DNA from 4 places in the Cellulosimicrobium composti genome. Region 1 is predicted to be linked to each of the others. Evidence: riboswitches for the same ligand, from Rfam matches in the RefSeq annotation. Region 1 holds a riboswitch; each other region holds the start of a gene.

Region 1 (7,449 bases):
GAGCTCCTCGGTGATCGCGTCGCCCGATCGTGCGGTGACGTCGCCCACGAGCTGCGACGTCGTGAGCGCGGAGCGCAGCCAGTTCGCGATGTCGAAGCGGTGCTGCGTCACGCCGGTGACCACGATGCCGAGGCCGAGCGCGAGCAGGAGCCCCGCCCACCGCCACAGGTCCGGGCCGAACCCCGCCGTCAGGCCCTCGTCGAGCGCGCGGCCCAGCATGTAGGGCTGGAACGCCTGGCACGCGAAGTTCACGAGCCCCAGCAGCACGGCGACCGTGAGGATCCCCCGCTGCCGCCGGGCGATCCAGAGGAGGTAGCGCGTGGGTCCGCGCAGGTCGGGGGTCCCCGGGTCGGGGAGGGGGAGGGGTCGCACGGTGTTCTACCCTAGGTTCGGCGTCCGACACGCGGCGACGCTTTAACCTGCGACCGCGTCACACGCCACCGCGCGCGGCACGGACCGGCGCGGCCGTCTCGCCGGAACGAGGAACCTCTGCCATGACCACGCAGGACCCCGCCACCCCGACCGCCCCGGCGGCCGCACCCACGACGGACGCGGCGCGGACCGCGATCCGCAAGGCGCGCGGCGCGCTCTCGCGCTACCGGGTCCTCGCGATCGTCACCGGCGTCATGCTGCTGATCCTGTGCGTCGAGCTCCTCGTCAAGTACGGCGTCGGCGCGGTCGTGGACGTCGACCCGGTGATGCGGTACGTGTCCTGGATCCCGTTCGCGCACGGCTGGATCTACGTCGTCTACCTCGTCACGGTCCTCGACCTGTGGACCAAGATGCGCTGGGGCTGGGGCCGCCTCGCGACCATGGTGTTCGCCGGCGTCGTCCCGGTCATGTCGTTCGTCCTCGAGAAGAAGGTGCACGCCGAGGCCGAGGCGAAGCTCGCCGCGCTGGAGGAGCAGTACGCGTCATGACGGCCCTCGCACCCCTCGTCGCTCCCGGCCCCGAGCTGACCGCCGCGGAGCTCGAGCGGTACGCCCGTCACCTGTCGCTGCCCGGCGTCGGGCCCGAGGGCCAGCGACGTCTCGCCGCGGCCCGGGTGCTCGTCGTCGGCGCGGGCGGCCTCGGCAGCCCCGCCCTGCTGTACCTCGCCGCGGCGGGCGTCGGCACGATCGGGATCGTCGACGATGACGCCGTCGACACGTCCAACCTCCAGCGTCAGGTGATCCACGGCGGGTCGGACGTCGGGCGGCGCAAGGTCGACTCCGCGCGCGAGACCGTCGCGGACGTCAACCCGCACGTGCGCGTCGTCGAGCACGCCGTGCGCCTCGACGCGGACAACGCGCTCGACGTGCTGCGCGGCTACGACGTCGTGCTCGACGGCGCGGACAACTTCCCCACGCGCTACCTCGTCTCCGACGCGGCCGAGGTGCTCGGCCTGCCCGTGGTCTGGGGCTCGATCTACCGCTTCCAGGGCCAGGTGAGCGTCTTCTGGGGCGCGCCGCGCCTCGCGGTGCCCGACGACGTCCCGCACCCCGGCGACGCGCCCGCCGGGGCGACGGGGCCCGAGGAGGGGCAGGTGCGCGGCGTGACGTACCGCGACGTGTTCCCCGTCCCGCCCCCGCCGGGCGCCGCGCCCGACTGCGCGACCGGCGGCGTCTTCGGCGCGATGTGCGGGACGGTGGGCTCGGTCATGGCGACCGAGGCGATCAAGCTCGTCACGGGCGCGGGGACGACGCTCCTCGGGCGCCTCGCCGTCTACGACGCGCTCGACCTCTCGTGGCGCCAGCTCACCGTGCGCGCCGACCCGACGCGCGAGCCCGTCACCGCCCTCCTGCCGGGCGACGACGCCTACGCCGCGTTCTGCGGGCTGGCCCCGGCGGGCCGGGCGCCGGTCACGGGGGAGCGCGACGTCACCGGGCGCGACGCCGCGGCGCTCCTCGCCGACGCGTCCCCGGCGCCGTACGTGCTCGACGTGCGCGAGGACTGGGAGGCGCAGGTGCGCCCGCTCCCCGGGGCGACCCTCGTCCCGAGCGGCGCGTTCCTCGCGGGCGACCCGTCGTCGGCGCTCGCCGACCTCCCCGCGGACCGGCCGGTGCTCGTGGTGTGCGCGGTCGGCGCCCGGTCCGCGCGCGTCGCCGACGTCGCCCGCGCCGCCGGGGTCGACGCGCGCTCCGTCGTCGGCGGCGTCCCCGCCCTCCTCGACGCCCTGGCCGCGAGCTCCCCGGTCGCCTAGTACGCACCCACCCCGCCGAACATGCGGTCATGGAGCGTCCCGGGCCGGTGACGGGCGACGACGACATGCTCGGCCCGCCGGAAGGGACGGGCGGCGCTAGAGCGCGAGGTCGAGACGGCCCTCGGGCGACGAGCTCGCGAGCGCGCCCTCGCGGCGCGGGATGCGGCCCGCGCGCGCGGCGAGACGGCCCGACTCGACGGCGAGGCGCATCGCGTGCGCCATCCGGACCGGGTCGGCGGCGCGCGTGACCGCGGTCGCGAGCAGCACGCCGTCGCACCCGAGCTCCATCGCCTGCGCCGCGTCCGACGCCGTCCCGATCCCCGCGTCGAGGATGACGGGCACGCGCGCGGCGGCCGCGATCGCCTCGATGTTGCGCGGGTTGAGGATGCCGAGCCCCGTGCCGATGGGCGCGCCGAGCGGCATGACGGCCGCGCAGCCGACGTCCTCGAGCCGGCGCGCGAGGATGGGGTCGTCGTTCGTGTACGGCAGCACGACGAAGCCGTCGCGCACGAGCCGGTCCGCGGCCTCGACGAGGCCCACCGGGTCGGGCAGGAGCGTGACGTCGTCCGCGATCACCTCGAGCTTGACCCACTCGGTGCCGCACGCCTCGCGCGCGAGGTGCGCGGTGAGCACGGCCTCCCGCACCGAGAAGCACCCCGCGGTGTTGGGCAGCGCGCGGATGCCGAGGCGCGCGAGGAGCGCCCAGATGCCCGCGTCGGGGCTCGCGTCGCCGCCCGCACGGACGGCGACGCGGCGCATCGCGACCGTCGTCAGCGCGGTGCCCGACGCGACGAGCGCGTCCTCGAGCGTGAGCAGGTTCGCGGCCCCGCCCGTGCCCATGACGAGGCGGGACCCGACGGCGGTCCCGGCGACGACGAGCGGGTCGGCGCCCGCGGGGTCGGCCGCGGCGGGGCGGGACGCGGGGGAGAGGTCGGTGGTCACGGTGTCCTCCTCAGCCGCCCTGGACGGCGGTCACGATCTCGATGCGGTCACCGGGTGCGACGACGGTGCTCGCCCACGCGCCGCGCGGCACGACGGCGTCGCCCACGGCGACGGCGACGCCCTGCGGCGTGCCGTCCGCGACGTACGCGGGCACGAGCGCGGCGACGAGCCGTTCGAGGTCGACGTCGCCGTCGAGCGGGTAGGGCTCGCCGTTGACGAGCGCGGTCGGTGCGGTCACGGGGATCACCTCGGTGCGGTCGGGGTCGCGGTCGGCGCGGCCCGGCGGTCGCCGGACGCGGGGTCGTCCCCCGGTCCGGGCACGGTCCCGGGCCGGGTGAAGCGGTCGGTGCGCGTCGCGGCGAGGGCGGTCGCGACGTCGGGGGGCAGGCCGTCGCCCGTGAGGCCCGCGACGACGGCCTCGGCGGTGAGCGGCGCGAGCAGGACGCCGTTGCGGCCGTGGCCCGTCGCGACGTGCAGACCGGGGACGGCGGTCGGCCCCACGAGCGGCAGGTTGTCCGGGGTCGCGGGCCGGGCGCGCGGCGTCACGTCGACGAGCGCGGCCTCGTCGATCCCGGGCAGCAGGGCGCGCGCGTCGCGCAGGAGGGCGAAGGCGCCGCCCGCGGTCGCGCGGCGGTCGTCCGGGTTCTCCTCGGTCGTCGCGCCCACGACGACCTCGCGGTGCCCGGCGCGCGGGCCGCCGGGCACCGGGGTGCGCGGCACGACGTACACCGGCCGGCCCTGCACGACCCCGCGCACGACGTGCTCCAGAGCGAGGTCGGGCCCGGCGTCGAGGCGCAGGGTCTGGCCCTTGACCGGTCGTGTGGGCACGACGACGCCCGGCACGTCGGCGAGCAGCGCGCCCGACTCCCACCCCGCCGCGACGACCACCGCACCGGCCGCGTGGAGGTGACCCGCGTCGTCGTGCACGCCGACCGCGCGCCCCGCGGCGTCGCGCGCCACGCGGGTCGCGGCGGCCCGGACGACGACGGCCCGCGCCGCGGTGCTCGACGCCTCGGCCGGGGCGTCGAGCGCGGCGAGCAGCGCGGCGTGCGTCGCGCGGGGGTCGACCGCGTGGTCCGCGGGCGCCCAGGCCGCGCCCGCGACACGGGGCCCGAGGTAGGGCTCGCGGCGGCGCGCGTCCGCGACGGTGAGCTCGCGCGAGGCGAGGCCGTGCGCGGCGTGCAGGGCGAGGACGCGGCGCAGGAGCGCGAGGTCGTCCGCGTCGTACGCGAGGGTGAGCGTCCCCGCCGGGCGCAGCCCGACGTCCCGCCCGGTCGCGGCGCGCAGGTCGGCCGCGAAGCCCGGCCACGCGGCAGCCGCCGCCAGGTGGAGCCGCAGCGCGTCGTCCTCGCCGAAGTCGGCCTCGGTCACCGGGGCGAGCATCCCCGCGGCGGCGTGCGTCGCGCCGTCTCCCGGAGCCGGGTCGAGCACCGTGACGGTCAGCCCCGCGCGCGCGGCGCGCCACGCGACGGCGAGCCCGACGATCCCGCCGCCCACGACGACGACGTCGCGCGGGCCGGCTGGCGACGGCCCGGCGAAACCGGCCGTGCGGGGCCCCGGACGGACAGGGGTGTGCATGTGCGCTCCCTTCGCTGGCATGACCCAGATCAGGTTCGACGGTCGGCTCCGACGCCCTCTCAGCCCCGTGCGGGGCTCCCGTGCTGTCGGCCACAGTACCGCCTGCGCCCGGAGCGCCGGGGCTAGGCTCCGGCGGGTGAGCACCGAGACCTTCGCCACGCCCACGACGGCCGCCGCACCGGACCCGGACGCCGTGCGCGCCCGGCTCGCCGACGCGCGCCTCTACCTGTGCACCGACGCGCGCGAGGAGCGCGGCGACCTCGAGGACTTCCTGCGGGCGGCGCTCGCGGGCGGCGTCGACGTGGTCCAGCTCCGCGACAAGACGCTCGACGTCGCGCGCGAGCTCGAGCTGCAGGCGCTCGTCGCGCGCGTCGCGACGGAGCACGGCGCGCTGTGGGCCGTGAACGACCGGGCCGACGTGGCGCGTCTCACGGGCGCGCCCGTCGTGCACATGGGCCAGGGCGACCTGCCCGTCCCGGCGGTGCGCGCGCTGCTCGGCGCGGGGCCCGTGCTCGGCCGCTCCACGCACTCCGCCGCGCAGGCCGCCGCGGCCGAGGCCGACCCGGCGGTGGACTACTTCTGCGTGGGCCCGCTGTGGGCGACGCCGACGAAGCCGGGGCGGGCCGCCGTCGGGCTCGACCTGCTGCGCGACGTCGCGGCGACGCGGCCGACCACGCCCTGGTTCGCGATCGGCGGGATCGACGCGGACCGCCTCGACGCGGTCCTCGACGCGGGCGCCACCCGCGTCGTCGTGGTGCGCGCCATCACCGGCGCGCGCGACCCGGAGGCCGCGGCACGGGCGCTGCGCGAGCGCGTCGCCGAGCGGGCCGCGGCGCGCGACGGCGCCTGAGACGGCGGACGGTGCCGCGCCGCACGGCGACTATCCTGGAGCGGTGACGTCACCCGCCACCGCTCCCGACACCCCCACCACCGCCGAGGTCGCCGCGACCCCGCGCCCCGTGCTCGTCGTCGACTTCGGCGCCCAGTACGCGCAGCTCATCGCGCGCCGCGTGCGCGAGGCCAAGGTCTACTCCGAGATCGTGCCGCACACGTTCACGGTCGAGCAGATGCTCGCCAAGGACCCGGCCGCGATCATCCTCTCGGGCGGCCCCTCGTCCGTGTACGCCACGGGTGCCCCGTTCGTCGACCCGGCGCTGTTCGAGGCCGGCGTGCCCGTCATGGGCATCTGCTACGGCTTCCAGGCCATGGCGAAGGCGCTCGGCGGCGAGGTCGCCCAGACGGGCCTGCGCGAGTACGGCGGCACCGAGGTCGAGGTGTGCGCCGCGGGCGTGCTGCTCGACGGGACGCCGACGAACCAGACCACGTGGATGAGCCACGGCGACGCCGTGCACCGCGCGCCCGAGGGCTTCGAGGTCCTCGCGACGTCGTCGGGCTCGCCCGTCGCCGCGTTCGAGGACCGTGAGCGCCGCCTCTACGGCGTGCAGTGGCACCCCGAGGTCAAGCACTCCGCGCACGGCCAGACCGTGCTGGAGCACTTCCTGTACGACGGCGCGGGCCTGGCCCCTGACTGGACGCCCGGCAACGTCATCGCGGACCAGGTCGCGGCGATCCGCGCCCAGGTCGGCGACGCGCGCGTCATCTGCGCGCTGTCCGGCGGCGTGGACTCCGCCGTCGCCGCGGCGCTCGTGCAGCGCGCGGTGGGCGACCAGCTCACGTGCGTGCACGTCGACCACGGGCTCATGCGCGCGGGCGAGGTCGAGCAGATCGAGCGCGACTTCGTCGCGGCGACGGGCGTCAACCTCGTGATTCGCGACGAGAAGGAGCGGTTCCTCACCGCGCTCGCCGGGCACAGCGACCCGGAGACGAAGCGCAAGATCATCGGCCGCGAGTTCATCCGCGTGTTCGAGGACGCGGCGCGCCAGATCGTCGAGGACGCGGGCGAGCACGGCGCCGAGGTAAAGTTCCTCGTGCAGGGCACGCTCTACCCGGACGTCGTCGAGTCGGGCGGCGGCGAGGGCGCGGCGAACATCAAGAGCCACCACAACGTCGGCGGCCTGCCGGACGACCTGCAGTTCTCTCTGGTCGAGCCGCTGCGCACCCTGTTCAAGGACGAGGTCCGCGCCGTCGGCCGCGAGCTCGGCGTGCCCGAGGAGATCGTCGCGCGCCAGCCGTTCCCCGGCCCCGGGCTCGGCATCCGCATCGTCGGCGAGGTCACGGCGGACCGCCTGGAGACGCTGCGCGCGGCCGACGCGATCGCGCGCGAGGAGCTGACGAAGGCCGGTCTGGACGGCGAGATCTGGCAGTGCCCGGTCGTGCTGCTCGCCGACGTCCGCTCGGTCGGCGTCCAGGGCGACGGCCGCACCTACGGGCACCCGATCGTGCTGCGCCCCGTCTCGTCCGAGGACGCGATGACGGCCGACTGGACGCGCCTGCCGTACGACGTGCTGTCCGTCATCTCGACGCGCATCACCAACGAGGTGCCCGAGGTCAACCGTGTGGTGCTCGACGTGACGAGCAAGCCCCCGGGCACCATCGAGTGGGAGTGACCCCCTAGGGGTGGGTCGGACGGGCTGCGACGATCGTCGCAGCCCGTTCGTATGCCGCCTGCACGTCGGCGAGCACGCGCGGCCAGCCGGCCGACGAGGGCACGTCCCGGTTGTGCGCGACGATCCGGTCGAGCAGGCCGTCCTCGGTGACGAGGCGCACGAGCGCGTCGGCGAGGCCCGCGTCGTCGTCCGCGAGGAGCGCGTCGACGCCGTCGGTGAGCCGCTCCGCGACGCCCGACT
Region 2 (7,449 bases), on a different contig from region 1:
GCGGGGTCGGGCGGGCAGCGGTCACGGGGGCGACCCCGCGAAGGCGGCGGGCACCGTCGCCGCGTCGGTGGCGGCGTCGAGCGCGCGCACGAGCGCCCCGGGGTCGACGCCGCGGGCGCGGCCGACGCGCGACCACCACGCGAGCAGGGGTGGCAGGCGCAGCCCGGCCCGGGCCCGCAGCGCGTCGTCGGCGAGGACGTGGGGCGGCGGGGCGACGGCGGCGAGGCGGCCGTCGACGACGACGGCCAGGCGGTCGGCGACCGCGGCGGCGAGCGCGAGGTCGTGCGTGACGACGACCACGGCACCGCCCGCGTCGGCCCGGTCCCGCAGGGCGCGCGCGACGGCGGCGGCCTGGGTGCGGTCGAGCCCGGACGTCGGCTCGTCGGCGAGGAGGACGGGCGGGTCGAGCACGGTCGCGGCCGCGAGGGACAGGCGTCGCTGCTCGCCGCCGGAGAGCCGGTAGGGGCTCTCGTCGGCGACGTGGGCGAGGCCGAACCGCTCGAGGGCCCGTGCTGTGCGCGCCTCGACGTCCGGACGGCGCGCGCGCCGCGCGGACCACGCGACCTCCTCGCGCACGGTGCGCGCCAGGAGCTGGTGCTCGGGGTCCTGGAGCACCAGGGCGACGGACCCGGCGTCCGTGGTGACGACTCCCGTCGTGCGCTCCAGTCCGGCGAGGCCGCGCAGGAGCGTCGACTTGCCGCCGCCGTTCGGCCCGACGACGGCGAGCAGCTCTCCCGCCCGCACGTCGAGGTCGACGTCGCGCACCACGGGTCGTGCCCCGCGCCGGCGGCGGCCCGGCGCACCGCGCAGCACGCCCAGGCCCCGTGCGCGCAGGAGCACCGGCCCGTGCGCGGGACCGGCCCGTCGTGCGGGCGTGCCCCGGGCGAGGTCGACGAGCCAGACGTCGGTCGCGGGGTCGCCGAGGGGCGCGGGCGCGCCCGCGTGCTCGAGCCGGACCGCGAGCGGGAGCCGGCACCCGAGCGCGGCGAGCGCGCCGGCGTGCTCGCGCAGCACGCGCTCGGTCGGGCCGTGCGCGAGCACGCGACCGCCGCGGTCGAGCGCGAGCGTCGCCGCGGGCAGCGTGCCGAGCTCGTCGAGCCGGTGCTCGACGAGCACGACGGAGCGGGCCCGCCCCGCCGGGTCCCGCTGGTCGGACCCACCGACCGGCGTCGTGGGCCGGGCGAGCCCGGCGACGAGGGTGCCGACGTCGTGCGCGGCGGCCGGGTCGAGGAGCGCCGTCGGCTCGTCGAGCACCACGAGCCCCGGGTCGGCGACGAGCGCCGCGGCGAGGGCGACCCGCTGCGCCTCGCCCCCGGACAGGGCGTGCGTCGGCCCGTCGCGGAGGTGGGCGGCCCCGGCGGACTCCAGGGCCGCGGTCGAGCGCGCGTCCACGGTGGCCGGGTCGGTGCCGCGGTTCTCGAGCGCGAACCGCAGCTCGTCGTCCACGCGCGCCAGGCAGAGCTGGTCGCCCGGGCGCTGCTGCACGAGGCCGACGTGCGCGGCGAGCGCGGCCGGCGTCGTCTCGCGCGGGTCGGTGCCCGCGACGCGCAGGTGGCCGCGCACCACGCCGGGCAGGGTGTGCGGGACGACGCCGACGAGCGCGCGCACGAGCGTCGACTTCCCCGACCCGGAGGGGCCGACGACGAGCAGGGACGTGCCGGCGGGCACGACGACGTCGACGTCGTGGAGCACCGGGCGCGCGCGGTGGCCGAGGGCCACGTCCAGGTGCGCGGCCTCGACGGCGTGGGGCGCGCGGGACCCGTCAGTCACGGGTCGCGCCGATCGCGAAGGCGTCGAGCGCGCCGGTGCGTGCGAGCGCGTCGCCGAGCAGGCGCGCCGCGAGCCCGCACAGCACCACGCACGAGACGATCTGGACGCCCAGGCGCAGCATCGCGAGGTCCTGGCCGAGCCAGCCGAGGCGGACCGCGTTGAACGCGAACGTGACGAGCGCCGCGCTCACGCCCGACGCGACGAAGACGCCCCACCCGAACCGGCGGTAGCGGGTGAGCGCGAAGGGGAGCTCGGCGCCGGCGCCCTGGACGAGCCCCACGAGGAGGAGCAGCGGTCCTGCGGGCGAGGCGAGGAAGACGACCTCCACGAGCGCCGCGAGCGTCTCGGCGAGGACGCCCACGCCCGGCCGGCGCACGATGTAGGTGGCGAGCGGACCGACGACGATCCATGCGCCCGCGAGCACGTTCGCCGCGAGGTCCGCGAGCGGGCCCATGAGGATCTGCAGCGGTGCCCAGAGCTGCACGAACGCCCAGTAGACGAAGCCGAAGACCACGCCGAGGACCGCGACGAGCACCGTCTCGTGCAGCGTCGGCCCGCGCCGTCGGCCCCCGGCACCCGGCGGCCGGACCCTCGTGTCGGGCGCGCTCGCGGCCGGGGGCGCGGTCGTGGTCGTGGCCGGGGTCCGCGCGGCGGGCGGTGCGGGCGGGGGCGTCGTGCCGGGCTCGGTCATGCGGTTTCCCTCCGTCGGGCCCCCGGTCGAGGGGTGCACGACGACGCCGCCCGCCACCCCGCGCGTCCGGCCGGGCGCGCGGGCACGGCGCGCAGGGGACGGTGACGTCGGCCCTGCTCCCTTCGCTGGTACGAACCAGATCAGGTTCCACGGGTCTGCGGGTGGGACGGGTGTCCGGCCTGCACTCTCAGCGCTCGTGCGCTCCCCGGGGGCGTTCGGCCCGACCCTAGGCCCGCCGGGCGCGCGGGGGACACCCGCGTCTCACGCAGCGGGACGGCGCGCGGCACGTGTGCGAGGGTGGCCGGGGCCCCGCCGCCGGCGGACGGCCGGGACACGACGGGACGAGGCACGCATGACGACGGACAACGACCCTGCGGCGGTCGCCGAGCTGGACCGCCTCGACGGCGAGGTCCGCGCGGCCGCGCCGGGGGACACGACCGCGCAGGTCGCCCTGTGGCGACAGGTGTCGCGCCTGGCGACGTGGTTCTTCGTCGCCCGTGGCGAGCCCGACCGGCCGAGACCCTACGCGGTCGCCGCGCCGCAGGGTCCGATGGTCTGCCTCTACAGCAGCGCCACCCGCGCGCGCGACGCGGCGCACGCCCTCGGAGTCGTCCCGGCGGGCGAGCCGGTGCCGCTGCTCGCCGTGCCGATGCCGGACGCCGTCGGCTACGTCGCGTCGCTCGGCGCGGCCGGGGTCGTCGGCGTGGCGCTGGACCACCCCCGGATCGGTCACTTCGTCCCGCTCGCGAACCTCGCGACGCTCCAGGCGTGGGTCGAGGAGGACGCGCGCTGACCCGACCGCGCGAGCGCCTTGACACTCGTTCGAACACCTGTTCGAATGACGGGGTGCGGTGGGACGGACAGGCGATCGGCGCGGACGACGGCGCGCTCCCGGGGCTGGAGCGTGCGGGTCTCGTGCGCAGCGTGCGCACGCCCGAGTTCGCGGGCATCACGTTCCACGAGGTGACGGCCAGGAGCGCGCTGTCCAAGGTCCCGGCGATGTCGCGCATGCCGTTCCGCTGGACCGTCAACCCCTACCGGGGCTGCAGCCACGCGTGCTCGTACTGCCTCGACCCGCAGACCCCCGTCCTGCTCGCCGACGGCACCCAGCGCCCCGTCGGGGACCTGCGCGTCGGCGACGAGATCGTGGGGACGGCCCCGCACGGGGCCTACCGCCGGTACGTGCGCACGCGCGTCCTCGACCGCTGGACCACGCGCAAGCGCGCCTACCGCGTCACCCTCGCGGACGGCACCCGGCTCGTCGCGAGCGGCGACCACCGCTTCCTCACCGAGCGCGGCTGGCGCCACGTCGTCGGCGGGGCCGGGCACCGCGCCCACCTCGCGCTCGGCGACGTGCTCGTCGGCCCGGGCGCCGCGGCGCTCGCGGGCGGCGACGCCGTGCTCGACGGCCGCGACGTGACGGGCAGCGACGGGCTGCGGGTCGACTCCCTCGAGGCCCTCGACGGCCCGGGCGAGGAGACCGAGCTCGTCGACATCACCACCGGCACGCGCGACTTCGTCGCCGCGGGCGTCGTGAGCCACAACTGCTTCGCCCGCCCGACCCACCAGTACCTCGACCTCGACGCAGGGGAGGACTTCGACCGCGAGGTCGTCGTCAAGGTCAACGTGGACGAGGTGCTGCGCGCCGAGCTCGCGCGCCGCTCCTGGGCCCACGAGCCGGTCGCGCTCGGCACCAACACGGACCCCTACCAGCGCGCGGAGGGCCGCTACCGGCTCATGCCCGGCATCATCGACGCGCTCGCCGGGTCCGGCACCCCGCTGTCGATCCTCACCAAGGGCACCATCCTGCGCCGCGACCTCCCGCTCCTCGTCGACGCGTCCTCGCGCGTCGAGGTGGGGATCGGCGTCTCCCTGGCCCTCCTCGACCCCGCGCTCCAGGCGAGCGTCGAGCCCGGCACGCCCACGCCGCGCGCCCGGCTCGACCTGATCCGCGCGATCCGCGAGGCCGGCCTGCCGTGCGGCGTCATGGTCGCTCCCGTGCTGCCGTGGCTCACCGACTCGACGCGCGCGCTCACCGACCTGCTCGACGCCGTCAAGGACGCCGGCGCGACGGGGGTCACGGTGCTGCCCCTGCACCTCAAGCCCGGCACGCGCGAGTGGTACATGGGGTGGCTCGCGCGCGAGCACCCGCGGCTCGTGCCCGGGTACGAGCGCGTCTACGCGCGCGGCACCTACGCCTCGAAGGCGTACCGGTCGTGGCTCTGGGACCGCGTGCGTCCCCTGCTCGAGGCGCGCGGCTTCGCCGTCTCGGGCCACCGCGGCCCCGCGGGCGTCGAGGGCCGGTACCGCCGCGGCGAGCTCGGCGGCCTCGGCGGCGGCCCGCGCGACGCCGACCCGCCGACGGACGGGGCCTACCCGGCCGGGAGCATCGCACGAGGCGACCGGGCGGCGGGGTACCGCGGCCACGACGGGGCGCTCGCGGGGATGCCGGTCGACGGCGCGGGGCTGGACGTCGTCGGCGGGGGAGTGGAGCAGGTCCTGTTCTGACGGGGCGCCGGGCCGGGAGGAGCCGCGACCGCGGCCGGTGCGCCCGGCAGGCGGGTCAGGAGGGCCGGTCGCGGTGCGGCACGGCGCTGACCCGGACGATGTCCGTCCGGGCCACTGCCCGGTCGCGGACGTCGGCCAGCGCGACGCGCGCGGGGTCGGCCAGGTACGCGGCGAGCGCGTCGTCGTCGGGCATCTCGATGACCTGCACCTCGGTCGGCAGCGACGCGTCCTGGCCGGGCAGCGCGCGGACGCGCGAGACCACGCGCCCGCCGTGGACCGGCACGAGGGCGAGGACGTCGTCCTCGTACGCGGTGAGCATGTCGGCGTCGCCCGCGGTGGGCCACAGCAGGACGCACAGGGTGATCGGCATGCTCGGCACGGTACGCCGCTGCGCGTGCCGCCACGGCTCGACAGCCTCCCCGCTCCGAGGCGGGCTCGTCCCCCCCGCGCTCGCCCGTGCCCTTGCGGTCGCCGGCGCCCCAGCCGTCGCTCGGCGAGACCGTCAGGCGTCGGCGAGGCGCGCCGGGAAGCCGCCCGTCGCCACCGGACCCCAGCGCGTGATCGTCAGGCGCACGAGCGACTTGCCCTGCGTGACCATCGCGGCACGGTACTCGTCCCAGTCCGGGTGCTCGCCGCTGATCGACCGGTAGTACTCGACGAGCGGCTCGACGGAGTCCGGCAGGTCGATCACCTCGGCCTCGCCGTCGACCTGCACCCACGGGTCCGAGTACCGCTCGCCGAGCGACAGCAGCGACGCCCGCGCGTCACGGCGCACGTTCACCGCCTTCGCGCGCTCCGGGTACGTCGACACGACCACCCGACCCTCGGCGTCGACCCCGTACGTCACCGGGCTGAGCTGCGGGCGACCGTCCCGGCGGGTCGTCACGAGCACGCCGTCGTGGCGCGAACGCAGGAACTCCACGAGCTCGTCGCGCTCGACGCGCCGGTTCGTCGCGATGGTGCGTGCCACCAGGTCTCCCTCCTCGTGCGGGCGCGCACCGGCCGGTGCGCGCCGCCACCGGCCAACGGTGCCCGGCACCGCCCGGTGGCACCCGCCACGGTATCCCGGTCGAGCCCCGGCGCCCGCCCGCACTAGACTTCGCGGGACGCGCCCCCGTCCCGGGAGCGCGACCCCACCCGCCCACCTGGAAGGAACCCTCCGTGCTGCGCACCCGAACGGCCGGCTCACTGCGGGCCGAGCACACCGGTCAGACCGTCACCCTCACGGGCTGGGTCGACCGTCGGCGCGACCACGGCGGCGTCGCCTTCATCGACCTGCGCGACGCGTCCGGCATCGCCCAGGTCGTCATCCGCGACGAGGCCGTCGCGCACCCGCTGCGCAACGAGTTCGTCCTCCAGGTCACCGGCGAGGTCTCGCGCCGCCCCGAGGGCAACGAGAACACGGCCCTGCCCACGGGCGAGATCGAGGTCGTCGCGAGCGACGTCGTCGTGCTCAACACCTCCGAGGCCCTGCCGTTCCAGGTCTCCACGGCGCTCGCGGACACCGAGACGATCGGCGAGGAGGCGCGCCTCAAGCACCGCTACCTCGACCTGCGCCGCCCCGCGCCCGCGCACGCGCTGCGCCTGCGCGCCAAGGTCAACCAGGCCGCGCGTCGCGTGCTCGACGCGGAGGACTTCGTCGAGATCGAGACGCCGACCCTCACGCGCTCGACCCCGGAGGGCGCGCGCGACTTCCTCGTGCCCGCGCGCCTCGCGCCCGGCTCCTGGTACGCGCTGCCGCAGTCGCCGCAGCTGTTCAAGCAGCTCCTCATGGTCGCGGGCATGGAGCGCTACTACCAGATCGCGCGCTGCTACCGCGACGAGGACTTCCGCGCCGACCGCCAGCCCGAGTTCACGCAGCTCGACGTCGAGATGAGCTTCGTCGAGCAGGACGACGTCATCGCCCTCGCGGAGAAGATCCTCGTCGCGCTGTGGGAGCTCGTCGGGTACACGATCCCGACGCCGATCCCGCGCATGACGTTCCACGACGCGATGCGCCTGTACGGCACGGACAAGCCCGACCTGCGCTTCGGCAACCCGCTCGTCGAGCTCACGGACTACTTCAAGGACACGCCGTTCCGCGTGTTCCAGGCCGAGTACGTCGGCGCCGTCGTCATGGCGGGCGGCGCGTCGCAGCCGCGTCGCCAGTTCGACGCGTGGCAGGAGTGGGCCAAGCAGCGCGGCGCCCGCGGCCTCGCGTACGTCACGTTCGGCGAGGACGGGACGCTCGGCGGCCCGGTCGCGAAGAACCTGTCCGACGCGGAGCGCGAGGGACTGCGCGCCGCGACGGGCGCCCAGCCGGGCGACGCCGTGTTCTTCGCCGCGGGCAAGACGTCGGACTCGCGTGCGCTGCTCGGCGCCGCGCGCCAGGAGATCGCCCGGCGCACGGGGCAGATCGACGAGGACGCGTGGGCGTTCGTGTGGGTCGTGGACGCGCCGCTGTTCAAGCCGACCGGCGAGGACGACGACGTCGACCTGGG
Region 3 (7,449 bases), on a different contig from region 1:
GGACGCCGTGCCGCTCGAGGACGCGACCGCCGTCGCGCTCCAGGGCCTCACCGCGCACTACCTGTGCACGTCGTCCTACCCGGTGCGCCCGGGTGACCGCGTGCTCGTGCACGCGGGCGCGGGCGGCGTCGGCCTGCTCCTCACCCAGATGCTCGTCGCGCGGGGCGCGCACGTGATCTCGACGGTGTCGACCCCCGAGAAGGCCGAGCTGTCGCGCGGCGCCGGGGCGGAGCACGTGATCCAGTACACCGCGTTCGCGGACCTCACCGCCGAGCTGCCCGAGGTCGTGCGCGGGCTCACGGGCGGCGAGGGCGTCGCGGCGGTGTACGACTCGGTCGGCAAGGACACGTTCGACGCGTCGCTCGCGTCGCTGCGCCGCCGCGGCACGCTCGTCCTCTACGGCGGCTCCTCCGGGCAGGTCCCCCCGTTCGACCCGCAGCGCCTCAACGCGGGAGGGTCTCTCTTCCTCACGCGGCCCAAGCTGTCGGACCACACCGCGACCCGCGCCGAGCTCGTCGAGCGCGCGACCGAGGTGCTCGGCGCCGTCGCGGGCGGCACGCTGCACGTGCGCGTGGGGGCCACCTTCCCCCTCGCCGAGGCCGCCGACGCGCACCGCGCGCTCGAGAGCCGCGCGACGACCGGCAAGGTGCTGCTCCTGCCCGGCTCCGCGCCGACGACGGCGTGAGCTGGGACTGGGTGCCCGCGCGCCCGGGCGAGGAGGACGGGTCCGACGGCGGTCCCTCCCCCGCGCTGCGGCGCACCGTAACCGTGCTCGTCGTGCTGCTCACCGGGGTACTCGTCGCGTACTACCTGACGGTCGCGGTGCGGCAGCAGGCGGACGCGTGCGTCGCCGACCGCCCGGCGGGCGTCGAGGCGCGGGACGTCCACGCGACCTGGCGCTGGCTCCCACCGGGCTACGACTGCGAGCACGCGACCGCCGACGAGGACGTCGCGCGCGCCTGACCCGCGCACCCACCCACCGACCCACGACCCACGACGAGGACCCATGCCTGGAACGCCGCACCCCCGCCCGCACGTGCTCCTGGGGGCCTACGCCCTCGCGGGCGTCCCGGACCCGGGTGGCTGGTACGCCGCGCTCGACGACGACGGGCTCGACGGGATCGAGCACCCCGTCGACCCGGACGACGTCGCGGCCCTCGCGACCGTGGCAGCCGCCCTCCCCGCGCGCTGGTCCCTCATGCCGACGACGGTCGCGGCGACGGCGCGACGCGCCACCGCGGACCGGTCCTACGGGCTCGCGTCCGACGACGAGGCCGGTCGCCGCGAGGCGGTCGAGGGCGTCGCGCGCGTGCTCGACGCGGCCGGGCGCCTCGCCGACGACGGACGCCGGGTCGTCGCGGTCGAGCTCCAGTCGGCTCCGGGTCCGGGCACCGGCTCGGCCGCCGCGCTCGAGCGCAGCCTCGTCGAGCTCGCCGCCGTCGCGCCCGCCGGGCTCCCGCTCGTCGTCGAGCACTGCGACGCTCCCCGCCCGTGGGGCGTCGCCGAGAAGGGCTTCCTCCCGCTCGAGGACGAGATCGAGGCCGTCGGCCGCGCGGCGCGGGCGACGGGCCACCCGCTGCACGTCGGGCTCAACTGGGGACGCTCCGCGATCGAGGGCCGCAGCGCCGCCACGCCCGTCGAGCACGCGCGCGCCGCGGCGGGCGCCGGGCTGCTCGCGAGCGCGATGCTCTCGGGGGCCGCGGGGGTGGCGGGCCGCTGGGGCGGGCCGTGGGACGACGCGCACGTGCCGCCGCACGGCCCCGACCCGGCGCTGCCCGGCTCCGACGAGTCGATCCTCGGCCCGGACGAGGTGCGGGCGTTCCTCGTGGCGTGCGGCCCGGTCCCCGTCGTCGGGGCGAAGGTCACGACCCGCCCGCTCGACGCGTCCCCCGCGCAGCGCCTCGCCGTCGCGCGCGCGACCGTCGCGGTCGTGCGCGCCGCCCTCGCCGACGTCGAGCCCGCCTGGTCGGCGGGCGTCCGGGAGGTCCCCCAGGGGGTGTGACGCCTGCCGGCGTCAGCGGCGCGGGGTCGCGGGCGCGGCGCGGCCCAGCACGCGCGTGTCGGGGAGCAGGACCCCGCACGCGCCGAGCGCGGCACCCCACGCCGCGCACGCGACCCCGCCCACCGTCCCGAGGCTCGCGAGGTGCTCCGGGTAGAGCACCGAGCACGCGCCGAGGGACACGGCCACGAGCGCGGGCGGCACCACCCCGGCGCGCCACCGCGCGGCGCCGCCCGCGTGCACGACGGCGACGGCGAGCGCGCACGCCGCGAGCGCGAGCCCGAGCCCCGCCTGCATCGGCAGGTGCTGGAGGCCCCACGTCTCGTCGTCGGGCTCGCCCGCCGCGGCCGCGCGCAGCACGGCGACCGCGTAGGCGACCGCGCCGCCCAGGCCCGCGAGCGCGAGCCCGGCGAGCGCGGGGTGCACCGCCCGGGGCGTGACGCGCGCGGGGCGCAGGTCCTGCCGTGCGAGGACGGCGGGGACGAGCGCGGACGCCGCGAGCCCGAGGGCGGGCAGGAGCTGCCCGAACGCGCCCGCCACGAGCCCGGCGAGCGCGACGGCAGCACCCGTCACGAGCACCCCCTGCAGCAGCACCGTCGCGCGGGGCCGGACGGCCCATGCGAGGAGCGGGAACATGGCGAGGCCCGTGTAGAGCAGGCCCCAGCCCGCCTCCACCAGGTAGTGCCGGGCGAACCGCTCGTCCTGCAGCACGACGGTCGCGAGGTCGACGAGGCCGAAGAAGAGGACGCCCCAGAACAGCGCCGCCACGACGGCGACGGCGCGCGCGGCGAGCAGGCGGCCGCGCGACGGGGCCGGAGCACCGAGGTCGTTCGTCATGGAGGACGGTGTAGCACCGGCGCGCCCGGCGCGCCACCGTCGCGAGCCCGTCCGGCGGTGCTAGCCGCCGACGGGCGCGGCCACGGCGTGCAGGTGGTCCACGGGACCGCGCCCGCTCCCGACGCGCAGCGCCGCACCCGCGCGCAGGGCGCCCGTGAGCCACGCCTTCGCGTCGCGCGCCGCGTCCTCCCAGCTCGCGCGGCGCGGGCGCAGGGCCGCGAGCGCCGCGGAGAGGGAGCACCCGGTGCCGTGCGTGTGCGGGGTGTCGACGCGCTCGGCGTCGAACGTCGTCACGCGCACGTCGTCCGCGACCGGGACGACGAGCGCGTCGGGCGAGGCGCCGCCCGTGAGGTGCCCGCCCTTGAGCAGCACGCCGGCGCCGCTCGCCCGGGCGTACGCGGCCGCCTGCGCGAGCGCGTCGTCCCAGGTCGTGGCAGCGGGGCGGCGGGTCAGCACCCCGAGCTCGGGCAGGTTGGGCGTGACGACGTCCGCGCGCGTCGCGAGGTCGCGCACCGCGTCCTCGGCGCCCTCGTCGAGCAGCCGGTGGCCCGACGTCGCGACCATGACCGGGTCGAGCACGACCCAGGGCCGCGGCGCGCCGGTGCGTGCGCGCTCGGCGACGAGCGCGTCCAGCCACGAGGCGATCGTGCGACCGTTCGCCGCGTCGGCGACCATGCCGATCTTCACCGCGTCGACGTGCACGTCGTCGGAGACGGCGTCGAGCTGCTCGCGCAGGAACCCCGGGCCGGGCACGTGCACCGACCGGACGCCGTGCGTGTTCTGCGCGACGAGCGCCGTCGTGACGGCCATGCCGTACGCGCCGTGCGCGCAGAACGCCTTGAGGTCGGCCTGGATGCCCGCCCCGCCGGTCGGGTCCGTCCCGGCGACCGAGAGCACGCGCGGGCGCGAGGGCGCGTCGTCGGAGGTCGCGCTCCCGGGTCCGGGCGCGACGGCGGGGGTGACGGAGGGCACGGTGAGCGGCATCGGCGGACATCCCTTCGCTGGTACGAGCCAGAGCAGGTTCGACGGGTGTGATCTCAGCCCCGCGTGCGCGGGGCACCCCGTGTCGGTCACCGCATCCTACGACGCCGCGCGCCGGCCCCGGCAGGGTGCCCGTGACGCGGCGGAGCCCGCCCCGGCGTCGCCGGGACGGGCTCCGCCCACGTCCTGCTGTCGCGCCCCTCAGCGCGCCGGGAGCGCGCCCGGCATCGGGTCGTCGTCGCCCCAGCGCGTGACGCGCAGGCGTCGCCCGTCCTGGCCGGGGACCGCGCGCCCGTCGCGCTCCCCCGCCACGAGCGCCGCCCGCAGCGACTGCGGCGAGTCGTGCGTGACGCGCACGAACGCGCCGGAGAACGCGTCGAGCTCGCCCGCCGCGATCGCGACTACCATCTCGACCGTGCGCTCCACGGGCGTCCACTCGGTGCGGCCCTCGTGCATGGTCATCGACGCGGTCATGTCGGTCTGCACCACGCCCGGCGAGACCTCGAACGTGCGCAGGCCGCGGTCGAACCCGGACCGGTGCAGGTTCGCGCCGATCCGCAGGAGCGCCGTCTTGCTCGCGTTGTACGCGCTCGCGCCGTCCATGTCGTGCGAGCCCGCGCCGCTGTTGAGGTCGACGACGCGGCCCCCGCCCCGGGCGAGCATGCCCGGCACGACCGCACGCGCGAGGAGGAACGGCCCGCGGACGTTCGTCTCGACGATCGCCCACCACTCGTCGGGGTCCGCCTCCCACAGCGGCACCTCGGCGTCGACGCGGCCCGCGTTGTTGACGAGGAGGTCGACGCCGCCGAGGGCGTCCTCCGCCGCGCGCACCGCGGCGGCGACCGCGCCGGCGTCCGTGACGTCCGCCGTCACGACGACGGCGCGACCGGCCGCGCCGTCCCGCTCGCCGAGCGCGGCGATCTCCGCGGCGACCCCGGCGAGACGGTCGGCGTCGCGCGCGAGGAGCGCGACGTCGAGGCCGGCCGCGGCGAGCCCGACGGCGATCGCGCGGCCGATGCCGCGGGACGCGCCCGTGACGAGCGCGGTCCGGGCGGGCGCGACGGCGCCCGCGGGGCCCGGCCCGCTCATGCGCGCAGCTCCGCGCCGACCCGCTCGCGCGCGGCGGTGACGGCGCCCTCGCGGACGCGCGCGACGTCGTCCGCGGTGAGGGTGCGGTCCGCGGCACGCAGCCGCAGCGAGAACGCGAGCGACTTGCGCCCGGCGCCCACCTGCTCGCCCGTGAAGACGTCGAACAGCGCGACCTCCTCGGCCAGCCCGCCGGCGCCCTCGACGATCGCCGCCCGCAGCGACTCCGCGGTCACCGACTCGTCGACGACGAACGCGAGGTCCTCCTTCGCCGCGGGGAAGCCCGAGACGGGCGTCGCCTGCACGGGCGCGTCGGACGCGCCCGCGACGAGCGCCGAGAGATCGACCTCGAACGCGACCGTCCGCGCCGGCAGGCCGACGTTCTCGAGCACCTTGGGGTGCAGCTCGCCCGCGTGCCCGACGACGGTCCCGTCCGCGAGCTCGAGGCGCGCGCACCGCCCGGGGTGGAACGGCGCGCGCCCGGTGTCGGCGACGACGCCGACCTCCGCGCCGGCGCGCGCGGCGACCCGGCGGGCCGCCCCGAGCGCGTCGGTCCAGTCAGCGGCGCGGCCCGGGCCCCACCAGCCGGCGCGCTCCCGACGGCCCACGAGGACCCCCGCGACGTGCCGGGGCTGCGCCGGGAGCGCGGCGTCGATCGCGGCCAGCTCGTCGTCGCCCGGACGCACGCCGCCGGGGAGCGACGGCGCGGCCGGCGCGCCGGGGCGCGGGTGCGTGACGAGACCGACCTCGAACAGCGCGACGTCCGTGAGACCGCGGCCGACGTTGCGGCGCGTGGTCTCCAGGAGCGTGCTCAGCACGTCGGTGCGCAGGAGCGGGCGGTCGTCCGCGAGCGGGTTGACGAGGCGTAGCGCGCGGCGACGCTCGTCGTCCGCGGGGATGCGCAGCGCGTCGAGCTCGGCGGCACCCACGAACGGGTAGCTCAGCGTCTCGACGAAACCGTCCTCGGCGAGCGCCCGCGCGACGGACCGGCGCACGCGCTGCTCGCGCGTGAGGCCACGACCACCCGGGGCCGCGGGCAGCAGCGACGGGATCTCGTCGTAGCCGACGAGTCGCGCGACCTCCTCGACGAGCTCGGCCGGCTCCGTGAGGTCGGGCCGCCACGACGGCGGCGTCACGACGAGCACGCCCGTCGCGTCGACGTCGTCGGCCTCGACCGTGCACCCGATCGCGCCGAGCGTGCCGACGACCTGCTCGAGCGTGTACGGCACGCCGACGAGACGCTCGGCCTCGCCCACGGGGAGGCGGATCGCGGCGGGCGGCGTCACGCGGTCGAGGTCGCTCACCGCGGGGTCGGCGGTCCCGCCCCCGAGCTCGACGAGCAGGTCGACGACGCGCTGCGCCGCGACCGCGGGCAGGAGCGGGTCCACGCCGCGCTCGAACCGCTTGGCCGCCTCGCTCGACAGCTTGTGGCGGCGCGAGGTGCGCGCGACCGACACCTGGTCGAAGTGCGCGGCCTCGACGAGGACCGCCGTCGTCGTCGGGCCGACCTCGGACGACGCGCCCCCCATGACGCCCGCGAGGCCCAGCACGCGCGACCCGCGCGCGCCGTCGGGGCTGTCCGTGATGATCAGGTCCTCGGGGTCGAGCGCGCGGTCGACGTCGTCGAGCGTCGTGAGCCGCTCGCCGGGCGCCGCGCGACGCACGACGACCGGCGCGGCGACCTTGTCGAGGTCGTACGCGTGCAGCGGCTGACCCAGGTCGAGCATGACGTAGTTCGTCACGTCGACCGCGAGCGAGATGGGCCGCATGCCCGACGCCGTGAGGCGGCGCTGCATCCACGCCGGCGTCGTCGCGGCCGGGTCGATCCCGCGCACGACGCGCGTGACGAACCGGTCGCACCCGACCACGCCGTGGACCGGTGCCGCGTCGTCCACCTCGACGGGGAAGCCGTCGGGCGTCGCCGCGGGCGGTGGCGTGGGCAGGGAGCCGGGCAGGCCCGGGTCCGTGAAGCGCGCGCCCGTCGAGTGCGCGAACTCGCGCGCGACGCCGCGGTAGGAGAACGCGTACCCGCGGTCGGGGGTCACGTTGATCTCGAGTACCTCGTCGCCCAGGCCGAGGAGCGTGACCGCGTCCTGGCCCGGCACGAGGTCCTGCGCCGCGTACCCGAGGCGCGGCAGCACGATGATGCCGTCGTGGTCCTCGCCGAGGCCGAGCTCGCGCTGCGAGCAGATCATGCCGTCGGACACGTGCCCGTACGTCTTGCGGCTCGCGATGGGGAACGGGCCGGGCAGGACGGAGCCCGGCAGCGCGACGACGACGAGGTCGCCCGGGGCGAAGTTGTGTGCGCCGCACACGATGCCGCGCGCGCCGCCCGCCGGCATGTCGGCGGGGTCCACGCCCTTGATCTCCGTGGCGTTGTGCTCCGGACCGACGTCGACCAGGCACCAGTTGATCGTCTTCCCGTTCTTCTGCGGCTCGGGGGTCATCGTGACCACGCGACCCACGACGAGGGGCCCCGTCACGGCGGCGCCGTGGATCGCCTCCTCCTCCAGGCCGACGCGGACGAGGTCGGCGGCGAGCCGCTC
Region 4 (7,449 bases), on a different contig from region 1:
AGTCCCGGTGGGGGCACCACGAGCCGGTGCCGCGCTACGAGAGCCCTGTCGGCCCCTCGGGCTCGGCGGGCGGCGTCGCCGCCTGGCCGAGGACGACGACCGTGCCGTCCGGGTCCTGCACGCGCGCGACGCGTTCGCCCCAGGGCTGGTCCGTCGGCGGCTCGAGCACGGGGACGCCCGCGGCGGCGAGGTGCTCGACGGCGCGGTCGCAGTCGTCGACGTAGACCCACAGCGCGGTGCGCGGCACGCCCGCGGGCGCCGTGCCGTCGTCGAGGCCGATCCCGAGCGGCGACCCGCCCACGTGCACGCTCACGTAGACGGGCGGCCCGTCGTCGGGAAAGGCGTACTCGACCGTCCCGCGCAGCAGGTCGCGGTAGAAGCCGAGCGACCGCTCGACGTCGGCGACGGTCAGGATCGGGAAGAGGCTGCGGAACATGGCGTCGCTCCTCGGTGCACGCTGCGGAACCTCCCCCATGGTGCGCGCCGGACGGCCGGACCGCCCTCCGAGCGGCCGCGACCGACGGGCGGGCCGTCAGGTGCCGGCCCGGCCCGACGGGCGGCCCGGCGCTCAGCGCGCGAGGAGCTCGTCGGTCGTCGTGCCGGGCAGGGACAGCGTGACGCGCGTGCCCCACGGGTCGTGCACGACGACCGAGCGACCGTCGTCGGCGTGCTGCAGCCCGCGGCTGCGCAGGCGCGCGACGAGGGCGTCGAGGTCCTCGCGGCCGGGCACGGTGATCGCGACGTCCCCGAGCCCGAGGCTCGCGGCCCGCGGCCCGGCGCCCGCGCTGTTCCAGACGTTCATCGCGACGTGGTGGTGGTAGCCGCCGGCGGACGCGAACAGGGCGCCGCTGTACCCGCTCAGCGTCGCCTCGAACCCGAGGGCGTCGACGTAGAAGTCGCGCGCCGTCGCGACGTCGCCCACCTGGAGGTGCACGTGGCCGACGCGCCCGGCGAGCGACGGGCCGGCGTCGTACGCGTCCTGGGTGAGGTGGGAGCGCAGGTAGGCGTTCGGGTCGAGGAACGTCGTGGTCATGAGGATCTGGCCGCGCTCGCGCACCCACGTCTCGCGCGGGCGGTCCGTGTAGAGCTCGACGCCGTTGCCCTCGGGGTCGGTGAAGTAGAACGCCTCGCTGACGAGGTGGTCGCTCGACCCGACGAAGGAGCCGCGGCGGTCCTGCGCGGCGCGGTAGACGGTCGCGGCGAGGCTCGGTGCGTCGTCGAAGAGGAACGCCGTGTGGAACAGCCCGGCCTGGCGCGGGTCGACGGGCGGCAGGCCCGGGGTGTGGACGAGGCGCAGCATCGGCGTCGTGCCGCGGCCGAGCACGCGGTGCACCTCGGTGCCGCGCGTGCGCTCCTCGAGCGGCGCGAGCGCGAACGCGCCCGTGTAGTAGGACGTCATCTGCTCGAGGTCGCCGACGCGCAGCGTGACGGCGTCCATGCTCGTGGACGGTGACAGGGACCGGTCGGTCGGGGTGCTCGTCATGGTGGCTCCAACTGTTGTCGCTACAACTATATTCCCACACTCGCGAGCGTGCTCCCGACGCGCGCCCGTCCTTGCTAGGGTCGCCCCGAACCACGCGGGGTGTCCCGTCCGGGCGTGCGCCCGGGCCGAGGGACTGAGACGAGCGGTACGGCCGCCCGGACCCGTCGAACCTGATCTCGCTAGCACGAGCGGAGGAACGTGGGCATGACGACGCCTGCTGCCATCACCCGGACCCCTGTCCTCGCGGACGACCCGACCGCGCTCGTCCGGCCCGGGGAGGGCGGCTTCACGGCCGGCCTCGCCCGCCGGTACGCGCCCCTCTTCGACGCCTTCTACGACCACCCGTTCCTCGCCGGCCTGCGCGACGGGTCCGTCGACCCGGCGGCCGTGCGGCACTACGTGGGCCAGGACCACCAGTACCTCACGGCCTACCTGCGCTGCTACGGGCTCGGCATGGCCCTCGCGCCCGACCGGTCGTGGGCGCAGTACTTCCACGACAAGGCGGGGTTCCTCCTCGACGACGAGTCCCACGCGCACCACGCGATGTGCGACTTCCTCGGGGTGACGTACGAGGAGGCGCAGACGGACCGCCTCGCCCCGAGCGCGCAGGCGTACGTCGACCACATGCTCGCCGCCGGCCGTGACTCGCTCGGCGTCCTCCTCGCGGCGCTCCTGCCGTGCCCGTGGACCTACATCTGGTCCGCCCGGCGGTTCTGGCTCGCCGAGCGTGCGACGACACCGGGCGCGATCGGGGACGACCACCCCCTCGCCGGCTGGTGGGCGTTCTACGCCGCCGAGCGGACCGAGGGCGTCCTCGCGGACCTGCGCGCGCGCCTCGACGCGCTCGCCGCGGACGCGGGCGAGGCCGAGCGCGCCCGCATGGAGCGCGCGTTCGAGCAGAGCTGCCGCCACGAGACCCGGTTCTGGCAGATGGCCTGGTCGCTCGAGGACTGGTGACGGCGCCGCTTACGCCAGGAGCAGATCCGCGCCCGGGGGCCTCGGCACCCGGGCGCGGCGCGGGTAGCGTGACCGCATGGACGTGACGAGCGCCACGGCGGCGACCCACCGTTCCCGCGGCGACGGGCGGCCGGAGCCGCTCCTGCGGCACGTCATCGGCGGCATCCTGCGGCGGGCGCGGCGCGCGCAGGGACGCACGCTCGTCGACGTCGCGGCCGCCGCGCGCGTGTCCACCGCGTACCTCTCGGAGATCGAGCGCGGTCGCAAGGAGGCCTCCTCGGAGGTGCTCGCCGCGGTGTGCGGCGCGCTCGGCCTGCGGCTCGTCGACCTCGTGGCGCGCACGGGGGAGGAGCTGCGGCCGGTCGCGCCCGTGCGCGTCCTGTCCGCGGTCCGCGAGCGCGGCGCGCTCTCCGCGCCCCGGCACCCCGCCCCCGTGGGCGAGCCGGTGCGCGACCTGCCCGTCGCGCGCGCCGTGCGCACGCTGCCGTCAGGCGCGCGCACCCCGGACGCCCTCCTCGTCGCCGCCTGACCCGGACGGCGTGTCGCGCCGGGTCCGGAGGTGCGACGCGCGGTTACGGTCGGTCCATGACGGAGCCGCAGACCGACGGCGCGGCGGCGCCGGGCGCGCCGACCCTCCAGGACCTCGTCGACGAGGCCGCGTTCGTCTCGCACGAGCACCAGCTCCACCTCGCGGACCTCCACGGCGACGACGCCTGGAACGCCGACCTGGTCGCGGGCACGCTGACGTTCACCGCGCCCGACGGCGGGACGACGACGTGCCGGGTCCAGTTCCTCGGCACCGCGGCACCAGGTCCGGGGACCTGGATGTGGGCGTGGAACAACGTCAACGGCTTCCCCGACGCCGTGCTCGACGCCGCCGAGCGGACCCGTGCGACCGGGCTCCGCGAGGCCGAGGAACCCGAGCACCCGCTCACCGACGACCTGCCGTACCGCTACACGCTCGCGGCGAAGGCGGTGACCCGGTCCTGGACCCACTACAGCGCGCCCGTCGGGGGCGGGACGCGCGCGTGGCTCCTCGTCGAGCACGACGACCTCGTCCTGCCCGCACCCACCGTGCCGCGGGTCGTGCGCACGCTCAGCGAGGGCCTGCTCTCCACGACGGTCGTCGACCACCGGCGCGCCCTCGCGTCCTACGCGTCGGTGCGCGGCCTCGAGACGTCGCAGGACGTGGCCGGGTCGGTGACGCTCGTCGTGCCCGACGGGACGGTGACCGTGAGCTTCGACGACGCCGGACGCCTCGCCGGCATCGCGGCGTCGTCGTCCCCGGCTTCCGGACCGGAGCCCGAGACAGAGCTCGATCCCGCACCGGAGCCTGCGGTCGAGCCGGCACCCGTGGCCGCGCCCGAGCCCGAGGCCGCTCCCGAGCCTGGGCCGGAGCCTGAGACGCCTCGGCCCACGACGCCGGACGCCGGCCCCGCGCCCGAGGAGCCGACCCCCGGCCCCGCGGCGGACGCCGTCGTCGACCCGCCCGCCGACCGGCCGGAGCCGCGCCGCCGGTCGTGGTTCCGGCGGCGCGGGTAGACCTCCGCGCCGAGCGCGTCACGACCTGGGCGTCACGCCGCCGTGGCGAGCTTGCGCGACGTCACGACGGCGTCGGCGATCCCGTACTCGACGGCCTGGCGCGCGGTGAGCACGAGGTCGCGGTCGGTGTCGGCGCGCAGGCGCTCGACGGTCTGGCCCGTGTGCCGCGACAGGACCTCCTCCGTCTCCGAGCGGATGCGCAGGATCTCCTCCGCCTGGATCGACAGGTCGGAGATGGTGCCCTCGCCGCCGCCGGACGGCTGGTGCAGCAGGACGCGCGAGTGCTCGAGCACGAACCGCTTGCCCGGCGTCCCCGCCGCGAGCAGCACGGCGGCGGCCGAGGCGGCCTGGCCCATGCAGATGGTCGAGACGTCGCAGCGGACGAACTGCATCGTGTCGTAGATCGCCATGAGCGCGGTCGCGGAGCCGCCCGGGGAGTTGATGTACAGGCCGATCTCCTGGTCGGGCGCGTCGGACTCGAGGTGCAGGAGCTGCGCCATGACGACGTTGGCGACGCCGTCGTCGATCTCCGTGCCGAGGAACACGATGCGCTCCGAGAGCAGGCGGGAGAAGACGTCGAACGCGCGCTCGCCGAGCGGGGTGCGCTCGACGACGGTCGGGATCGTGTAGCTCGCCATCACAGCCCCACCTTCCGGGCGGAGCGGGCGGGACGGACGTCGTCGACGGACTCGACGATCCGGTCGACCATGCCGTACTCGAGCGCCTGCCGGGCGGTGAACCAGCGGTCGCGGTCGGAGTCCTCCGCGATGGTCTCGACGCTCTGCCCCGTGCTCTCGGCGAGCAGCCGGTGCATGAGGCCCTTGGTGTACACGAGGTTCTCGGCCTGGATCGCGATGTCGACGGCGGTGCCGCCGATGCCGGCGGAGGGCTGGTGCATCATGATCCGCGCGTGCGGCAGCGCGTACCGCTTGCCGGGCGTGCCCGCGCACAGGAGGAACTGCCCCATGCTCGCGGCGAAGCCCATCGCGACGGTCGACACGTCGTTGGGGATGAGCCGCATCGTGTCGTAGATCGCGAGCCCGGCGCTCACCGAGCCGCCGGGGGAGTTGACGTAGAGCGCGACGTCCGCGCGCGGGTCCTCCGCGGAGAGCAGGAGGAGCTGCGCGCACAGCCGGTTCGCGACGGCGTCGTCCACGGCCGTGCCGAGGACGACGATGCGCTGGTGGAGCAGGCGCGTGGTGAGCTGGTCGTCGAAGGAGGAGGCGGCCACGGCGGCGGCCTCCGCGTGCGGGGTGCGTGCGGTGCTGGTCATGCCACCCACAGTGCCCCGCGGGGCGGCCCGGCGGACGGGCGATCTGCCGTCGGCACATCTGCCGACGGCAGAGCCGCCCGTCCGCCCGTCCGGCTAGCGGATCGGCCAGTCTCGTTGCTCGACCACGATCCCGCTCGGTGACGGGCTGATCGTGACGTACACCTTGGCGGTGCGCTGCGTCCCGTAGGGGTTCCCGAGGATGCACCCGAGGTCGACGTAGCCGCCGGCGGAGAGATGCTCGGTCCACGAGTAGCTACCGATGCGGTTGCCGTCGTAGTAGCACTGGAAGGTGTACGTGCCCGAGGGGAACGTCGCGTTGGCGTTGACGCGGAACACGGTGCACATGCTGCCGGTGCAGTTCCCGTAGCCGGGCTGGGTGTTGCGCTGGGGGCCACGCGTGACCCAGATCCGCGGCGGCTCGGGGCGCTTGTCCGTCGTGAACGTCGCCTGGCCGCTCCACGCGCCGCACCCGGCCGCGTTGCACGCGCGCGCCCGCAGCCGGTACGTCTGGTCGTAGTCGGACCCGACGTCCACGCTCTGGCCCGTGCCCGTCCGGTTCTGCGCGCCCGAGAGCTCCCACTCGTAGCGCGTGATCGCGTTGCCGCCGTTCGACGACGGCGCCGAGATCGTGAACCGGCCGCGGTTCTCGCCGGTGCGGGACGAGGAGACGCCGGGCGTGCCCGGCTTCTGGTAGGCGCTGACCTGTGCCGAGGCCGGGCTCGAGGTCGACGTCCCGCCGGCGTTCGTCGCGGTCACGGTGAATGTGTACGTGCCCGCGCTGAGGCCCGTGAAGTCCACCGACGTCCCGGAGACCTCGCGCTTGGCGCCGCCCGGCGACGCCGTGACGGTGTACTTCGTGATCGGGCTGCCGTTCGCGTCGGCGGCGCCCCACGAGACGCGCGGGATGCCGCTGTCCTGCGAGCTCGAGCCCACGTTCTGGACGCTCGGACGCGGGGGCGCCTCGGGTCGGCCGTACGGCACGACGGCGGCCGAGGCCGGGCTGGCCGCGGTCACGCCCGCCTTGTTCTCGGCCGTCACCGTGAACGTGTACGACGACTCGTTGTCGAGGCCGGTCGCCTTGTGGCTGAGGCCCGTCAGCGTCAGCGGGGCCCCGTCCGGCGACCCGTTGCGGTACCGCTGGAGGTGGTAGGCCTTGATGGCGTCGCCGTTCTCGAACGGCTGCGCCCACGACACGTCGATCGAGCCGCCGTTGAGGGGCGAGTCCGCCGCGCGGCTCGCTGTCGGCGTCTTCGGGACGTCGGGCAGGCCCGCCGGGATCTCCTCGGCGGAGTACTCGCCCCACTCGGACGGGTCGGGCGCGAGGTTCACGGCCTGGACGCGCACCCGGTAGGCGACGCCGTTCTGCAGGCCTGTCCACACGACCTGGGTGCCGGCGAGCGCCTGCATCTGCACCGCGCCGCTCGGCGGTGCGGGCGAGATCTCCAGGTTGACCGTCTGGATGGGGGACCGGTCGGTGTAGGTCTTGTTGGTCCAGGTGACGGTGAGGGACTGGTCGCCGAACTCGAGGGTGGGTGCGGCGGGCGGGTCGGGCTTCTCGTCGGGGCGTGCGACGGCGGACGGCGGCGAGGCGGGGCCGTCGCCGACGGCGTTGGTCGCGAAGACGGTGAAGGTGTACTCGACGTTGTTGGTCAGTCCGTCGAGCGTGCACGTGGTGGTGCCGCAGGCCTTCTCGTAGCCGTTCTGGGACCGCACGGTGTAGCCGGTGATGTCCGCGCCGTTGTTGTTCGGCGGGTCCCACGACAGCACGACGGTCTTCGAGCGGACCTCGAGCACCTGCGGGGTCGCGGGCGCCTCGGGCTTGCCCAGCACCTTGAGCTGGACGCGGCCCTCGACCATGCGGTCGGGGTCCTTCGTCGCGTCCTGGATGCGGTAGACGACGACCATGACGCCGACGAACGACTGCTCCGGCGTGACGACCACGTCGTTCCCGCTGTACGACACGTCACCGCTGCCCGTCTCGACGCTCGCACCCACGATCTCGAGCGGCGTGTCCGGGAACGGGTTCGAGTCGTTCGCCAGGACGGGGACCGTCGTCGGCTTGCCCTGGTGCGCGTCGTCGACGGTGTCCTGGTTGGCGCGGGCGAGCGGGCGGGTCGAGGCGACGACGGTGAGCGTCGCCGCGCCCTCGACGGGCGGGTGCTCGCCGTCGGTCACGGTGATCGGCACCTGCACG

The links. Region 1 has a riboswitch for thiamine pyrophosphate ahead of thiO (glycine oxidase ThiO). Riboswitches for the same ligand answer to the same signal wherever they lie in the genome.
Region 2: another riboswitch for thiamine pyrophosphate. It lies ahead of GYH36_RS13615 (ECF transporter S component); the one in region 1 lies ahead of thiO (glycine oxidase ThiO).
Region 3: another riboswitch for thiamine pyrophosphate. It lies ahead of thiD (bifunctional hydroxymethylpyrimidine kinase/phosphomethylpyrimidine kinase); the one in region 1 lies ahead of thiO (glycine oxidase ThiO).
Region 4: another riboswitch for thiamine pyrophosphate. It lies ahead of GYH36_RS14895 (TenA family protein); the one in region 1 lies ahead of thiO (glycine oxidase ThiO).

The regions. Positions count from the first base shown of each region.
Region 1 is NZ_JAAFAN010000011.1:49,422-56,870, reverse strand. It holds gene GYH36_RS05175 (ABC transporter transmembrane domain-containing protein) at 1-372, opposite strand, end outside; gene GYH36_RS05170 (DUF3817 domain-containing protein) at 495-920, shown strand; gene GYH36_RS05165 (ThiF family adenylyltransferase) at 917-2,182, shown strand; gene GYH36_RS05160 (thiazole synthase) at 2,279-3,124, opposite strand; gene thiS (sulfur carrier protein ThiS) at 3,135-3,362, opposite strand; gene thiO (glycine oxidase ThiO) at 3,368-4,702, opposite strand; TPP riboswitch at 4,707-4,786, opposite strand; gene thiE (thiamine phosphate synthase) at 4,839-5,552, shown strand; gene guaA (glutamine-hydrolyzing GMP synthase) at 5,596-7,209, shown strand; gene GYH36_RS05135 (glycosyltransferase family 4 protein) at 7,214-7,449, opposite strand, start outside.
Region 2 is NZ_JAAFAN010000047.1:4,506-11,954, forward strand. It holds gene GYH36_RS13605 (energy-coupling factor transporter transmembrane component T family protein) at 1-25, opposite strand, end outside; gene GYH36_RS13610 (ABC transporter ATP-binding protein) at 22-1,770, opposite strand; gene GYH36_RS13615 (ECF transporter S component) at 1,763-2,461, opposite strand; TPP riboswitch at 2,560-2,679, opposite strand; gene GYH36_RS13620 (hypothetical protein) at 2,814-3,254, shown strand; gene GYH36_RS13625 (Rv2578c family radical SAM protein) at 3,308-4,969, shown strand; gene GYH36_RS13630 (DUF1330 domain-containing protein) at 5,025-5,339, opposite strand; gene GYH36_RS13635 (PPOX class F420-dependent oxidoreductase) at 5,472-5,939, opposite strand; gene aspS (aspartate--tRNA ligase) at 6,131-7,449, shown strand, end outside.
Region 3 is NZ_JAAFAN010000026.1:12,739-20,187, forward strand. It holds gene GYH36_RS09375 (quinone oxidoreductase family protein) at 1-685, shown strand, start outside; gene GYH36_RS09380 (hypothetical protein) at 682-963, shown strand; gene GYH36_RS09385 (DUF4862 family protein) at 1,007-2,002, shown strand; gene GYH36_RS09390 (hypothetical protein) at 2,015-2,836, opposite strand; gene thiD (bifunctional hydroxymethylpyrimidine kinase/phosphomethylpyrimidine kinase) at 2,897-3,820, opposite strand; TPP riboswitch at 3,813-3,910, opposite strand; gene GYH36_RS09400 (SDR family oxidoreductase) at 4,019-4,906, opposite strand; gene pheT (phenylalanine--tRNA ligase subunit beta) at 4,903-7,449, opposite strand, start outside.
Region 4 is NZ_JAAFAN010000056.1:567-8,015, reverse strand. It holds tRNA gene GYH36_RS14910 (tRNA-Leu) at 1-19, shown strand, start outside; gene GYH36_RS14905 (VOC family protein) at 35-436, opposite strand; gene GYH36_RS14900 (VOC family protein) at 569-1,483, opposite strand; TPP riboswitch at 1,569-1,697, shown strand; gene GYH36_RS14895 (TenA family protein) at 1,688-2,440, shown strand; gene GYH36_RS20095 (helix-turn-helix domain-containing protein) at 2,517-2,969, shown strand; gene GYH36_RS14885 (DUF6882 domain-containing protein) at 3,026-3,982, shown strand; gene GYH36_RS14880 (ClpP family protease) at 4,015-4,620, opposite strand; gene GYH36_RS14875 (ClpP family protease) at 4,620-5,255, opposite strand; partial or broken gene GYH36_RS14870 (fibronectin type III domain-containing protein) at 5,349-7,449, opposite strand, start outside.